One region of the Oceanobacillus sp. FSL K6-2867 genome, then DNA from elsewhere that is predicted to be linked to it. Evidence: riboswitches for the same ligand, from Rfam matches in the RefSeq annotation. Region 1 holds a riboswitch; each other region holds the start of a gene.

Region 1 (5,115 bases):
GCTTCAGATGGACTAACTGTAACAGCATCAATATGACCACCCATTAAAGCGGTTACAGCTGGTGCAGCACCATCATATGGAACATGTCCAATTTCTATGTCCGCTTCTCCAGCAAATGCTGCAGCTGCAATATGCCAAATGGATCCAGTACCTGAGTTACCTATTTTGATTTCTCCAGGATTTTCTTTTGCATGTTCAACAAATTCTTCAACTGAATTATAAGGAGCATCTCCGCTAACAATAATTCCAGCAGGGATTGTCATTAATTGACCTAATGCTGCATAATCTTCAGGACTTATTTCTGCTAATCCCAGACTTTCCAACATTGCTAATTCAACTGGTACATAGCCGATTGTGTATCCATCTGGGTTGGCATCTTTAACGGAAAGTAAACCAGTTGCACCAGAGCCTCCAGTTTTATTTGTTATAACAACTGGTACACCAAGTTCCTTTTCCATTTCTGTTGCAATCGTACGAGAAACTAAGTCAGATGCTCCACCAGCAGCAAAAGGAACGACTACTTCAATTTGGTCTTCAGGAAAACTTGAACCTGTCTCTTGATCAGCAGAGCTTCCCGCTTTACTGTCTGAATTACCACAAGCAGCTAAGAAAAGAACTAAACTAGAAATTAAGAAGAACGAAATAAACTTTTTCATAGATATTTACCTCCAATTTAAGTAATTTTTCGACACGATTGACCTTCTACTAAAGTTGGTCTAATAACAATCTTTTTTTCAGGAAATCTTTTATCTAACATTAAGCGATTTTTTAACATAATAGATGCTTCAATTCCAATTCTACTTATATGTTGTGTCATTAAAGTTAGTTTGGGAACAAATAATTCCCACTGTTTCTGATCCCCAAATGCGATAATAGAGACTTCATTTGGAATATGAACACCATAATCTCTTAATGCTTTTAAAACTCCTATAGTCATAGTATTATTACAAGAATAGATTGCAGTAGGAGCATCTGGAAGCCGCATTAATTCCATTGTTGCTCTATATGCTAATTCTTCTTTAAAGTTCGTCTCCTTTATTAATGTTAGATCCGAATCTAAATTGAAATGTTTTATTGCATCCATGGCTCCTTGGTATCTATCTCGTCCAATTGAATTTCTTGTATGTCCATATATAATGCCTATACGTTTGTGCCCAAGTTCGGAAAGATATCTAACACTTTCAAACGATCCATAATAATTATCGTCTACAATTAAATCAGTCTCTACATTTTCAATTTCCCTATCAACAGAAATAACTGGAATATTTGATTTTTTTATACTTTGGAACACATCCTGATTTCCACCTGTAGGAATAACAACAATAGCAGCGACTTGCTGTTCTATAATAATTTGTAGGGCAGCATTCTCTGTTCCTTCTTCATCACTGTGACTTACAAGGATCATATGAAAACCCAAACCACGAATCGTTTTTTCAACTTCTTTTGCAATTGACATTAAATAAGGATTCGAAATATCGGATATGAGAACCGCAACCTTATTAGACTTCGAAGACTTTAAACTTCTTGCATTTGCATTTACTTTATATCCTAAGCGTTTTATAGATTCCACCACTTTAGCACGTGAGTCTTTTCCAATGTATCCTTTATTATTGATGACCTTTGACACGGTACTAATGGAAACTCCTGCATCTTTTGCAACATCTTTTATCGTAATTTTCTTCATTAACTTCCGCCTCCGTAACATCATTCTTCCATACAGAATAACGGAAAGGCTATCGGATTACCAAAGGAATGTTTAACTTCCACCCATCGAGTTTTTCAATCAGTTCTTTTTCCTCCTGACTGCCGATATCTAATTGAGGTGCTTTAACAGAACCTGCTTGGATTCCCCTATATTCAATAGCCTTTTTAAAATAAGACATATTAGAACCACCTTTTAATAATGTAATTAACTTGTCTGCATGTCTTTGTAATTCTCTTGCCCTATCTAATTCTTTATTTTGATAAGCTTTGTATATCTCAACAAATGGTTCTGGGAAAACACAGGAAACACCTGAAACCACACCATCACATCCCAGTGCCAACGCAGGTAAGAATAAGGAATCTGCACCGGTTAATGCGGAAAATCCATCATTTCCAACAGCTAAGTAATCTTTTAACATCACAAAATCAGGATAACTATATTTAATTCCTATTATATTTTCATATTTTTCTACTAATTTTTTTACAACTGGGATGGATAACTCATTTCCTGATAGCTGAGGAATACTATATAGATAAATAGGGAAATCACTTGGTAGTTTCTTTGAAACTGTTGCATAATATTCTTCAATTTCATAATCATTTGCGCTAAAGAATGCAGGTGTAACGACACCAATACCATCTGCTCCAGCTTCATATGCATGCTGGGCCAAATCAATTGTATCTCTTTGATTCATAGCACCAACATGGATAAAAACATTCACCCTATTATTCGCTGTTTGAATAACCGCTTCAGCAACCCTTTTCCTCTCAGATACCGAAAGCTTAAACATTTCTCCTGTTGTTCCTAATGGGTAAAGACAATCAACACCCTTATCAATTAAAAAATTCGTTAATTCCTTCGTGCCTTCTAGGTTGATTTCTCCATTTTCATACATCGGAGTTATCATTGCTGTAGTAACACCATACAGTTTTTTCATTTCGCCCCTCCTATACATAGTAAAACGTTTTATTATATATACTTAAATATCTTATATTTAACCCCTATAATCTATGTTAAATGCATGATAATATAGTAAAACGTTTTATCATATTATAATATGAATGCGTTTACTTTTCAATAGGAATTTTTAATTTTTATCAATAAATACGAAAAGAGTAAATTGTTCCATATTAAAGTTTTAGAAGCTCATTAACCAAAACAAAACTCCCCAAACAAACAGTTTCCCGAATAATAAAAAGCAAATAGGCCACAATAAACATGAAAATCAGAAAATGACCGTCATCACTAAAAGACATATGGAGGTGCAATACGGATGAAGCCATACCGTTGTCCAAATTGCAAAACAAATAAATCCCGCTTTAATCTCATTGAGCAAATCGCAATACCTGTTAAACTAGATGCAAAAACTGGAGAATTACTGGAAAGTTATACAGATGAGAATACAGAAATGTTCCATCAGATGTATAAGGGGCCAAAATACCGTATTCAATGTGGAATATGTGGTTTGATAGATAATGAAAATACATTTGAACAATTTGCTAAATATGAAGGTTTTTAAAATTAAGGATCCAAATGATTTCATTGTTATGAACTCTAATTTAAACTAACCTTTTAAGAAACCTAAACTTGTTAATTAATGATCGATTATAAATATGAATCCATTATGATTAAGAGTATAAATTGAATAAAAAAACAATCACGTTTTATAGCAAAAATCATAAAATTATGTTAACCAGCCCTATTCCCTTGACATAAATTTCTTAAGATTATAACATTGAATATAACTTAATTATATGCACTAGGGGTGTTATTTAACTGAGATGAGTATTACTCAAACCCTTTGAACCTGAACTAGTTGAAACTAGCGTAGGAAAGTGTAAACTCTAAATACATACTTAAAGAACGTTTATGCCTTATTTTTAATATGTAGTTATTTGTTTTTACGCAGCTTTCCTATGGGATGGTTGCGTATTTTTATTTTATCTATCATTTTATTAATAGGAGTTGTTAGGATGACTAGAACAGTATTAGTAACAGGAAGCAGCAGAGGGTTAGGGGCAACTATTGTAAAGACATTGGCACAGCAAGGATTTCAAGTGGTTATCAACTACTATCAAAGCAAAGAAGCTGCTGAGAAGCTCGTTTCTGAGATTGGTGAAGAGAATGCTATTGCAATTCAGGCTGATGTAACAAATCGTAAAGAAGTAGATGAATTGATAAAAAAAGCAACGGAATATTTTGGCCAAATAGATGTTGTCGTCAATAATGCATTGGTAGATTTCAAGTTTGATCCAACCAAACAAAAATCCTTCACAGAACTTACATGGGATGATTATCAAAAACAACTAGATGGTACGTTAAAAGCAGCTTTTAATGTAATTCAAAGCGTCATCCCCCAATTTATTGAACGGCAAAATGGAAGTATTATAAGCATCGGTACAAATTTATATCAAAATCCTGTTGTACCCTATCACGAATATACAACAGCTAAAGCTGGGTTAATAGGTTTTACACGGAATATCGCTTCCGAATTAGGTGTATATGGTATAAAAGCGAATGTAGTTTCAGGTGGATTATTAAAAACAACTAACGCGAGTGCCGTTACAACACCAGAAGTATTCGATTTAATTGCTCAATCAACGCCATTGAAGAAAGTGACTACACCTCAAGATGTAGCCAATATGGTCGCTTATTTATCTTCGGAAAATGCAGACGGTATTACAGGTCAAAATTTCACAATAGACGGCGGTTTGACAATGAACTAATAGCTTAAAATACGATAGCTGATCCTTCAAAAACGGAATATACAAGACAGTTAATAATGATGTATGTTGAGGTGCAAATAAAATGACAAAAACGAAAGAAAGACAACTGCATTTAGGTATTTTGCTGTATGGTTGTGGACACCATCAAGCTGCTTGGTTAATGCCTGACTCAAGCGTTGAACATATTGGGGATATTTCTTATTATCAATCTTTAGCACAAGTAGCGGAAAAAGGTTATTTTGACGCAGTATTTTTTGCTGATAATCAATCATTTCCAGCTAAAAATGCCAGTGATATGCCAGCATTTTGGTTTGATCCAGTAGTCAATTTAACAGCTATTTCGCAAGTGACAAATCATGTTGGATTAGTTGCAACAATTTCAAGCACTTTTTCTAATCCTTTCACAGCTTCACGACAGCTCTTAAGTTTAGACCATATTACAAAAGGGCGAGTTGGCTGGAATCTCGTTACCTCCATGACTGATTTTGAGGCGATGAATCATAGTATGGAAGAACTGCCACCTCGTGACAAACGTTATGAAAAGGCAGATGAATTCGCTGCTTTAATGAACAAGTTATTTCTTTCATGGGACAATAATGCGTTTCTGCATCATCGAGAAGAAAGGAAATTGATAAATCCATCAAACATTCAGCCTTTTCATCACGATGGTACGTATTTTAAAGT
Region 2 (5,115 bases), 260 kb from region 1:
AGCATAATCACCTTCCTTTTTTAAACAGTTCTGAACCTGAACTTGAATTGGTAATGCAAGCTGCCATTTATGCAATTTTTCTATTGGCAGCTGCCACAGTTCCGTCGGTGCGAGATCTGCAACAAGTCTGCCTTTGTGAAGAACAATAACCCTTGTCGCAAAATCATGAATCAATTCCATATCATGTGTAATCATCGCAATTGTTGCTCCCGATTCATACCTTCCTTGCAGCAGTCCCATCAGCTCAGCATTGGAAGAGGCATCTTGCCCGAAAGTTGGTTCATCCAGCAACAGAAATGGCTGATCATCAACAATCATTGCCGCAACACTCAAACGCCGCTTTTGCCCTTGGCTCAGAGCATATGGATGCTCATGCTGTAGTTGTAATAATCCACATGTTTCCAATACTGCCTGGACTTTCTCTTTAACTACTGCTTCGTTTTCCATTTTTAACCGCAGACTAAATGCAATTTCATCAAAAACCGTGTTTGCAATAAACTGATGCTCTGGATTCTGAAAAACATAGCCGACCTCTTCCCGTAATTGCGACTCCTTCCAACTTCCAAGCTTTCTATCCTTTATAGAAACGCTTCCCTTTGTTGGCCGTTGAATCCCCGCTAGTATTCTGGAAAAGGAGGTTTTCCCACTGCCATTCGCACCCACAATCGCAATAAATTCACCATTGTAAAGTGTTAGCGATATATCTTGAATAATTGGCTGCTGTCCTACCTTCCATGATATATGAGAAGCTTTAATATAAGGCAAACCTGCTTCAGGCAGATTATTTCCTTCATTCACTTCCTCATTCCCGAATAAAGAAAAAGGTTTTTCCTCAAATTCCTTTACAGTCAGCGGTAACTTCTGCTCTGTTTTCAGTCTTTTTTTCAATAAATACTGTGTTATTTTTGGCAGCCAAATACCTTGTTCTTGTAATTCATCTAACTTAAAGGCAATGGCATCTCTTATATCGCCATCATAAAATATTATCCCCTTTCGATTCAGCAAAAGACAACGCTCTGTAAGTTCTGTCCAGCCGTCCAGCTGGTGCTCAATTATAATAAGGGAACAATTCGTTTTTTCCTGTATCGATTGGATGGTATGAATAACATCTTTCTTTGCAATTGGGTCAAGGTTGGCTGTTGGTTCATCTAAAATTAATAATGAAGGCTCTAACGCAAGAATACATGCAAGTGCTAATCTTTGCTTCTGCCCTCCTGAAAGCGAGCTTATTGCAGATTTTTTAAATGCAAGCAACTGTACCATTTCAAGAACATGGTTAATTTTCCCTTCCATTATTTCATGTGGAACGCCAATATTCTCTAACCCAAAGGCTACTTCATCTTCAACAGTAAGCATACAAAATTGTGTCTCTGGATCCTGGAAAACAACTCCGACCTGTTGACTAATTTCCCCTGGTCGGTATTCTGTCGCTGGTTTTCCATTAATAACAATTTCTCCACGCATCTCTCCATCTAGTTCGCGTGGGTACAGCCCGTTCAGACAATATGTTAATGTGCTTTTTCCGCAGCCACTGGGTCCGAGAAGCAATAAGCTTTCACCATGATTCAAGCAGAAATTCAAATCAGATAAAGTATATCTGTCTGGATTCGCTTCAAATTTTAAATAGAATTGGTTTACTTCTACCATCCTGCTCATGCCACATTTTTCCTCCGATATTCTTTGCCTAAAGCAAAACTTGATAACACCCCTGTTTTAGCTAGACCATCACTTAATGCCTTTCCTAATAATCCAGCAATTAATGCTCCACTGATCAGCCGGACAATGAGCATCGCTACAACGTATTCTGTAGCTAAAGCGGCATAACCGCTCATAAAATAACCATAGATAAAGCTTGTAATGGCTGATCCCATTCCCGCTGCCATCAGTATCCAAACCGAGTAATTCTTCCATCTTGCTGCAGCAAATACAGCTTCAGCACCAATACCTTGAACCATTCCAGTGACAATAAGCATTGGACCAACAGCATTTCCGATTAACACTTCGACCATAGCTGCAATCGTTTCAGATAAAAATGCAGCTCCAGGCTTTCGAATAATGTATGCAGCAATGATTGAAACAATAAACCAAATACCAAAAATAAAATCATAGCCAATAGGGCCAAGGAAACCAACTAAGACGGCTCCAAGCGGCAAAAAGGCTAAATATACAACACCAAAAACAACAGACAGTGCGGATAAAACAACAATTTCTTTAAAACGCCAATTATTCATCGCGATCAATTCCTGAATGTGAAGGACTGTTTGCTGACATTGATACGGTCATTACAGTATGACTGGATCCACCTTCAACCGTGGCTTTAAAAACCTGTCCCAGGCCATTAAAGATTGCAATCGCTTCACCGTCTAATCGTGTCGCATAATGAGCATGACTAACATCTACATATTGCTTCATTGCCTCAATTTGACTGTAAATTACATCCATATAATTACCGCCCCCTAATGGATACAAGGAAAATTTCGCCGCAACGCGCTGCTTTATATTGACAAGCTCTGCATTCAGCGGAATCTCATCTTCTGCCATATAAGCCTCCCCTTTTGAATCCCCAGGGCATCCTAATGAATACGTAGCTTCAAATGCAACATGCTTCCCACTCTTTGCTGCATGAACAAATATTGCCTTTGTCACATCAAAAACATGTGTGAGCTTGCCTCTTACGGTTGTTGTTACATCATCTGTATCCATATGAACTTTCGTCGTATCTGCCTCTTCAAGAGCACCTTTAATGATTTCTACAAACTGGTCACTCATCGGATGAATTGAAAAACTTGCCCCCGCAATATCATTTTTTATACACGCATGCTTAACCATGTAAAACTCCTCCTCATTTCCACTTTAAGTTTTGTTAGAAAACTTTGGATCCATTATTCTTTTGATCGTTTCCTCGTTAAACAAATAGAGAGCTCTATAATCCCTATTTGCAACACAAAAAACTACATTCCCAGGGAATGCAGTCTACATGTATGTATTAATTATCTATAAAAGATATACAGATTGACTACACTTCCCCACGCTAGTATTATCTAGTTCGGGTTCAAAGGGTCAGAACAAACCAGTTCTTCTCAGCCGCTTTCACAGCTCCCCTAGCGTAAAAATAATGATGAAGTTTTCTGTCTTCAAGATACCATAAGCTTAATTTCTTGTAAAGCACTTACTATTTTCAAAATTTAGTAATCCAAGACTTTACCCTCTTCATTATATAACCGTTTACTAATCTCTAACCACTCCACAACATTTTAACTTCTCCCCAGCCTCTTTCCCCAGCTTTTTACGCCCTCAATCGAAAATTCCTTATCTCAATCCGCGCTAGTCTTCTCTTGGTTCATTCTTCCTGTTGTTTCATCCAAAACAACCGTCACTTTCCAACACACGTCTGCTGAGCAGCTTTCTAGAGGGGGCTGAGAATGTATTCGCCGGCAGCAATTCGTGGCGGTTGAGTTTGCTCATACTACGGCACTTAGTACGGATTTATAAATATCTACAATCCGAAATTAAGCTATAAAAAAAGGCCGGCTCTTTTACCAGAGCTGGTCCTTTGATTAAAATACAATCGTTTTATTTTTATAGACAATAATGCGGTCTTCGAGATGCCATTTTACTGCTCGAGCTAGTACACTTCGCTCAATGGATTGACCAATTTTTTTCATATCTTCTCCGTTATCACGATGATCGACTCTGCCTATATTCTGTTCAATGATTGGGCCTTCATCCAAATCATTCGTTACATAGTGGGATGTGGCACCAATCATTTTCACACCACGCTGATAGGCGCGCTCATATGGTTTCGCCCCAATAAATGCTGGTAGAAACGAATGATGGATATTGATAATACGATTTTCAAAATGCCCCACAAATTCTGGAGTCAAAATCTGCATATAACGTGCAAGCACAATTAAATCGACTTCATATTGTTCAAGCAGCTGCTTCTGTTTTTCTTCCACCTGATGACGGATGTCCTTATTCGCTGGTATATAATAAAATGGAATTCCAAGCGACTCTACCATCTCACGTGCGGTCTCATGATTACTAATCACAAGCGCAATGTTTGCCATTAGATCGCCACTTTGCCATTCCCATAGGAGCTCTAATAAACAATGCGGTTCATTGGAGACAAATATGGCCATGTTTTTAATATCACGTACATACATAATCTCCCATTCCATATTAAATTCCTCTGCAATTGGAAGAAACGTTGTCTCCAGTTTACCTGCCTGCTCTTTTAAATTCGGACATTCAAATTCAATCCGAATAAAAAATTCCCCTCCTTCAGGGTTCATCGTAAACTGATCTGATGCGACAATATTGGCATTGTGTTCATAGAGAAACTTTGAAACTGCCGCTACAATCCCTGGTTGATCTGGACATTTAATTAAAAATCGAGCACGATTTTCATTTTGTTTCTGAAACGCTTGTATCTTACCTTCCGAATAACTGTTCATTCCTATTCCCCTTATTATTTGAATATCATTTTACTTTAGGTAATTGATTAGAAACAGTCAAGTATTATCTATATGAAGCAATTCTGGAAAATCATCTCTTGCTATTTAAAGCGAATCTGCTTCAAAGGCAATACTTGCATCTTTTCTGGCTGCCTCTAATACTTCAACTACTGACTTTGTATAATCAAGCAACTCATAGCATTGTTCAAAATCTTTTTCTGCAAAAATCTTCTGCATTTCAGCTACCTCATAATAAAGACGGTTTTCATTTGTTTGGGTATTGAGCTTAATTTCCCGATTTTCCTTCTTAATTATAACCTCTTGACAACCATTCGCACCGTTCACTACGTTCAAATAGCCTTTTTCGCCTTGAATCATTGCAAAGTTCATACTCTGTGTATCTTTAGCACCGACACACTCAGCGATATAATTCGGATAGGACAGTACCGCAACACCAGATGTATCAATTCCGTTTTCGTGTTTATTTGCTGTATAGCTAACTTTTTCCGGTTTTCCAAACAGATTCATTACAAAGTGCAGATTATAAACATTAATATCTACCAAAGCACCTCCAGAAAATTTCGGATTAAAAATGTTCGGTGTTTCCCCACTTAATAATACTTCATACCTGCTTGAAAATTGACTGTAGTTACATTGA
Region 3 (5,115 bases), 1.6 Mb from region 1:
ATTGTCTTTATGGGTGAAGAAGATATCCGTCGTCAAAAGCTCAATGTGTTTCGTATGGAATTGTTAGGTGCTGAAGTGCGTGGAGTTTCTCAAGGCAGTGGAACTTTGAAGGATGCTGTTAATGAGGCATTGCGTTACTGGGTTAATCATGTCGATGATACCCACTATATTATCGGATCTGTTGTTGGTCCGCACCCATTTCCGAAGATCGTTCGTGATCTTCAATCTATTATCGGGAAAGAAACAAAAAAACAAATCCTCGATCAAACTGGTAAACTGCCAGATGCAATCATCGCCTGTGTCGGTGGCGGCAGTAATGCAATGGGGATGTTCTATCCATTTATTGAGGATACAGATGTAAAAATATTCGGTGTAGAAGCTGGAGGCGCTGGTCTTGAAACAAATCAGCATGCCGCAACTCTAACTGGCGGCGAAGTCGGTGTGTTGCATGGTACTTTAACTTACTTACTCCAAGATAAAGAAGGATTAATCGAGGAAGCCTTCTCTATCTCTGCCGGACTTGACTATCCTGGTGTTGGGCCTGAGCATAGTCACTTGCATGAAATAAATCGGGTGAATTACACATCCATTACAGATGATGAAGCACTTGAAGCTTTCCAGTTTTTATCCAAAACAGAAGGAATTATTCCTGCACTAGAAAGCGCACATGCAATTGCATATGCAATGAAGCTTGCGAAAGAAATGCCACAAGAAGACAATATCGTCGTTTGCTTATCAGGACGTGGAGATAAAGACGTCGAACAGGTAAAAAACAGGATTGGAGGGAACATGTAATGGGTAAAGCAAAGTTAGAACGTATACTGGAGGACAGAATAAATGCGAATGAGAAAATCTTCGTTCCTTATATGATGGCTGGGGACGGCGGACTCAATCACTTAGAAGAAACAATACACTTCCTACAAGATTGTGGGGCTGCAGCAATTGAAGTTGGTATCCCCTTCTCCGATCCTGTTGCAGATGGACCAATTATTCAAGAGGCTGGTATCCGTGCATTACAGGATGGAACAACTCTAGCAACAGTTATAAAAAAACTAGCAGCCTTTAAGGATAATCGTTCAATTCCTATTGTTATCATGACTTATTTAAACCCAATTCTAGCATACGGGGTTGACCAATTTGCCAAGGATTGCTTTGAAGCCGGGGTTGATGGCGTCATTATACCTGATATACCGATGGAAGAAGAAGAGATTGTAGCTGGTGCTTTATATGATCAGAGCATTGCTTTTATTCGCCTTGCAGCAATGACAAGTTCAGAAGAACGCTTAATAGAATTAGCAAAACGTTCAGAAGGGTTTCTCTATGCGGTTGCTGTTAAAGGGACAACAGGAGAGCGTGAATCACACGATATGAAAGTGCATGATTATTTGAAACTTCTTAAGAAGAATAGTTCTATCCCTGTTCTTGCAGGGTTCGGTGTCTCAAATTCCGAGCAGGCACAGGAGCTTTCAGAAGCATGTGATGGTGTCATCGTTGGAAGTAAAATTGTTCAGCTGCTGCATGAGGGAAAACGAAAAAACATCCAGCAGCTAATAAAAGGAAGCATTCAAACAAACATGCATAAAGTTCGGTAAAACACACATATCAGGTTAGTTTGTACGTGAATACGAACTAGTATAAAAATTCTTAACGCTAATTGTTGTATTTATCTTTACAATTATTACAATAAGCAGTAAGCTTAGCATGTAATTCGAATAAATAAATACGCACTAGGGGAGCTGCTTGGCTGAGAAAGACGTTCCGCGCCTGACCCTTTGAACCCGAACTAGGTAATACTAGCGTGGGGAATGTGCAGTCGAAAATGGATCTAATATGTTATCGATGGATAAATTTATTAAAGACTGCATTCTATTTGATGCAGTCTTTTTTAAATAAAGAATCGTAAGCGCTCACTGCAGCATTGACGCTTTATATCTCAGCATCTAGCAGCTCTCAAAAAGGTATTCTTTTCATCGGAGGTGTCTACATTGAAGAAACATTGGGCTTTTATTAATACCGGCTTTCAGGATGCTTCGTGGAATATGGCATTTGATGAGTGCTTAATCAACTGGCATCATGAAGGTAAAATCCCACCAACATTACGATTTTATGGCTGGAAAGCACCTAGTTTATCTGTCGGCTACTTTCAAAAGGTTGACAAAAAGATTGATTTCGATGCAATAGAACGGCATAAATGCCAATTTGTCAGACGATTAACCGGTGGCAGTGCAGTGCTTCATGACGATGAATTAACGTACAGCCTTGTTATTTCAGAGAATGACCCAGATATTCCTGTGTCCGTTCAAGAAGCATACCACGTACTATCCAAAGGGGTATTTGAAGGTTATCACAACTTAGGCATCCCCGCTGAGTACGCAATTCCAGACAGGGAAAAGGCCAGAGGCAGAACAGCAATATGTTTTGAAAAACCTGCATTCTACGAAATGGTTGTAGAAGGGAAAAAGCTTTCTGGAAATGCTCAAACAAGAAAAAAAGGCGTACTTATGCAGCATGGCTCAATTCCAATGAGCATGGATACAGAGATGCTCTTTGATTTATTCTTATTTTCCTCCGAACGTTTACGAGAACGGAGTCGAGACGCTTTTTTCAAAAAAGCCGTCACAATTAATCAATTGACAAATCGAAAGTATCATTATGACATGTTAACGGAAGCATTTAAAGCGGGTTTCAAGAAAGGTTTAAATCTTGAGCTCCATCCTTTGCAATTAACAGAAACCCAATGGCAAGAAGTACAGCAATTAGCACAATCAAAATATGAATCGAAAGCATGGAATCTAACTCAAAATAAGGAGCGTGCTAGCATTGGCTAAACAGGCAGAACATATTCGTAAACCAGAATGGCTTAAAACCAAAATCAACACAAATGAATCCTATAAAAAACTAAAGCACTTAATGCGTGATCAACGACTGAATACAGTATGCGAAGAAGCAAAATGTCCCAATATTTATGAATGCTGGAGCGAACGAAAAACAGCCACGTTTATGATTTTAGGCGATACATGTACTCGGGGCTGCCGTTTTTGTGCAGTGAAAACAGGTCTTCCAAGCGGGCTTGACCTGGGTGAACCAAAGCGAGTTGCTGACTCTGTTTCCATTATGGGGCTAAAACATGTTGTTGTGACAGCGGTTGCGCGTGATGACCTGGAAGATGGAGGAGCAGCTGTTTTTGCCAATACTGTCCGGGCAATTCGTCATCAGAACCCAGGCTGTACGATAGAAGTTCTGCCATCTGATATGAAAGGTGATTATGAAAGCTTACATACGCTGATGGATAGCGAACCAGATATTTTCAATCATAATATTGAAACCGTTAGACGATTAACAAAACGCGTTCGAGCCATCGCAAGATACGACCGGTCCTTACAGCTGCTTCAACGTGTGAAAGAAATTGCACCAGCTATTCCTACAAAATCCAGTATTATGGTCGGACTGGGAGAAACAAAAGAGGAACTCATCGAGGCAATGGATGATTTGCGTGCCCATAATGTGGATATCGTTACAATTGGACAATATTTACAACCAACGAAAAAGCACTTAAACGTTGAAAAGTATTACCATCCAGATGAATTTGAAGAATTGAAACAAATCGCTCTCGAGAAAGGCTTCTCACATTGTGAGTCTGGTCCATTGGTACGCTCTTCTTACCATGCTGATGAACAAGTAAGCCAATCTTCAGCACAAAGACGAATTAAATATATGAAAGGCTATGAGTCACAAGAGAATAAACAAGTTGATTTTCACTTTTAAACTTTTAAATACATGTTATTTAAAAAATCCCTCCTAATAATTCGTTAGGGGGGATTTATCGACACATTCACTCTCAATCCGACAGCCTTCCCACAAATTATACCTTCTAACATAAAATTTCCCTTCTCCATCACGAGCTTATTATGCATCTACCCTACTTCATCCGTACAATTTTCATTTCCCAAAATTTATTAGACTATTATACAGGCATCGCGAGAGTATCAACATATCTTGATAGTAAATACAGCAACAGAGAAAGGAGCGACAATTCATGAGTCATAATCCCCATCCATGCAATCATCATAATTGTGTTTGTGAAGTAGTAAGAAAGATAGTCTGTGCACAGAAAGAAGTATCCGATAGAGACAAAAACAAACACTGCAGCAGCAGCTGTGAAAATTCTATTAAACAATTACTTTCATCACATTCTAAAAGCAAAAATATGAACACAACCATTCCATTTGTTCTATTTAACAAAGGCAGCCTTAAACCATTTATTGCAAGCGGTGTTCATAAAAAAGAAAAAAAAGGATGCCATCATGATTATGATACATTTGCTGCAATCGAAACACCAGTCTTGCGGGCTATACGATTTATTCCACACAGCTGCTGTGTCGAGGTTGAATTATTACAGCCTGTAAATGAACATTGTATTCCAGTAACGCATAAAGGAGAAAAACTAGTTGATTTCTTTGAAAGTAAATCTCATCATCATACAGTAGACTTCAAAAAAACTGGTATCTGTATCACACTAGATTTAGAATGCTTTTGCGCTATCACTTGCTTAGATCCTATTAGACCATTACCACCGGGCCATCATTCTTGTACATGTTAGTATATGAAAGAAAGGTTTTTACCGCAGCAACAAAAAGACCCTGAGCATCGGCTTAGGGTCTTTCATTCTGAATTCTCCGTAATGTTTTTCCGTTTATACTTTCTTTCACTTTGGGAATCGTCCTTCGTTTTCGTCTTCTTTTTTTCGTCGTGTGTTTCTATTTTTAAATCTTCCATCGGTATATCATCCACAAACTTTTGCTCTTCCTGTTCATCCAGCTTCGTTCTTCTCTCTTCATTCCACTTCGGCTTCTCATTACTGGTAGAACGTTTATCTTTATCGCGCATTGACTTCTCACCTCATTGTCTCTTTTTATTTTCATTTCCTTTCAGCACTATTATTAAACCTAATCATGAAAAAACTTCTTTTTCTTGCTATACTTTAAGAAAGACAGGCAGACGGAGGTTTATTACAATGAGCGAATTTATGAAAATTAAAACCATCGAACATGCAGAAAGATTTATAACAGAAAACCAGCTTTCTTTCCTATATTTTTCCCGGCCAAATTGCAGTGT

Evidence for each region. Region 1 has a riboswitch for thiamine pyrophosphate ahead of NSQ77_RS15120 (3-oxoacyl-ACP reductase). Riboswitches for the same ligand answer to the same signal wherever they lie in the genome.
Region 2: it holds a riboswitch for thiamine pyrophosphate, as region 1 does, so the genes downstream of both, NSQ77_RS16350 (YkoF family thiamine/hydroxymethylpyrimidine-binding protein) here and NSQ77_RS15120 (3-oxoacyl-ACP reductase) in region 1, are expected to answer to the same signal.
Region 3: it holds a riboswitch for thiamine pyrophosphate, as region 1 does, so the genes downstream of both, NSQ77_RS07555 (lipoate--protein ligase family protein) here and NSQ77_RS15120 (3-oxoacyl-ACP reductase) in region 1, are expected to answer to the same signal.

What each region holds. Positions count from the first base shown of each region.
Region 1 is NZ_CP150144.1:3,115,684-3,120,798, reverse strand. It holds gene NSQ77_RS15140 (tripartite tricarboxylate transporter substrate-binding protein) at 1-656, opposite strand, end outside; gene NSQ77_RS15135 (LacI family DNA-binding transcriptional regulator) at 674-1,684, opposite strand; gene NSQ77_RS15130 (dihydrodipicolinate synthase family protein) at 1,734-2,642, opposite strand; gene NSQ77_RS15125 (DNA alkylation repair protein) at 2,979-3,224, shown strand; TPP riboswitch at 3,457-3,556, shown strand; gene NSQ77_RS15120 (3-oxoacyl-ACP reductase) at 3,679-4,431, shown strand; gene NSQ77_RS15115 (LLM class flavin-dependent oxidoreductase) at 4,514-5,115, shown strand, end outside.
Region 2 is NZ_CP150144.1:3,377,115-3,382,229, reverse strand. It holds gene NSQ77_RS16360 (ABC transporter ATP-binding protein) at 1-1,656, opposite strand, end outside; gene NSQ77_RS16365 (energy-coupling factor transporter transmembrane component T) at 1-5, opposite strand, end outside; gene NSQ77_RS16355 (ECF transporter S component) at 1,653-2,231, opposite strand; gene NSQ77_RS16350 (YkoF family thiamine/hydroxymethylpyrimidine-binding protein) at 2,224-2,829, opposite strand; TPP riboswitch at 3,007-3,113, opposite strand; gene purU (formyltetrahydrofolate deformylase) at 3,558-4,457, opposite strand; gene NSQ77_RS16340 (Gfo/Idh/MocA family oxidoreductase) at 4,563-5,115, opposite strand, start outside.
Region 3 is NZ_CP150144.1:1,532,201-1,537,315, forward strand. It holds gene trpB (tryptophan synthase subunit beta) at 1-795, shown strand, start outside; gene trpA (tryptophan synthase subunit alpha) at 795-1,592, shown strand; TPP riboswitch at 1,720-1,823, shown strand; gene NSQ77_RS07555 (lipoate--protein ligase family protein) at 2,040-2,828, shown strand; gene lipA (lipoyl synthase) at 2,821-3,765, shown strand; gene NSQ77_RS07565 (CotY/CotZ family spore coat protein) at 4,037-4,600, shown strand; gene NSQ77_RS07570 (hypothetical protein) at 4,663-4,887, opposite strand; gene NSQ77_RS07575 (thioredoxin family protein) at 5,015-5,115, shown strand, end outside.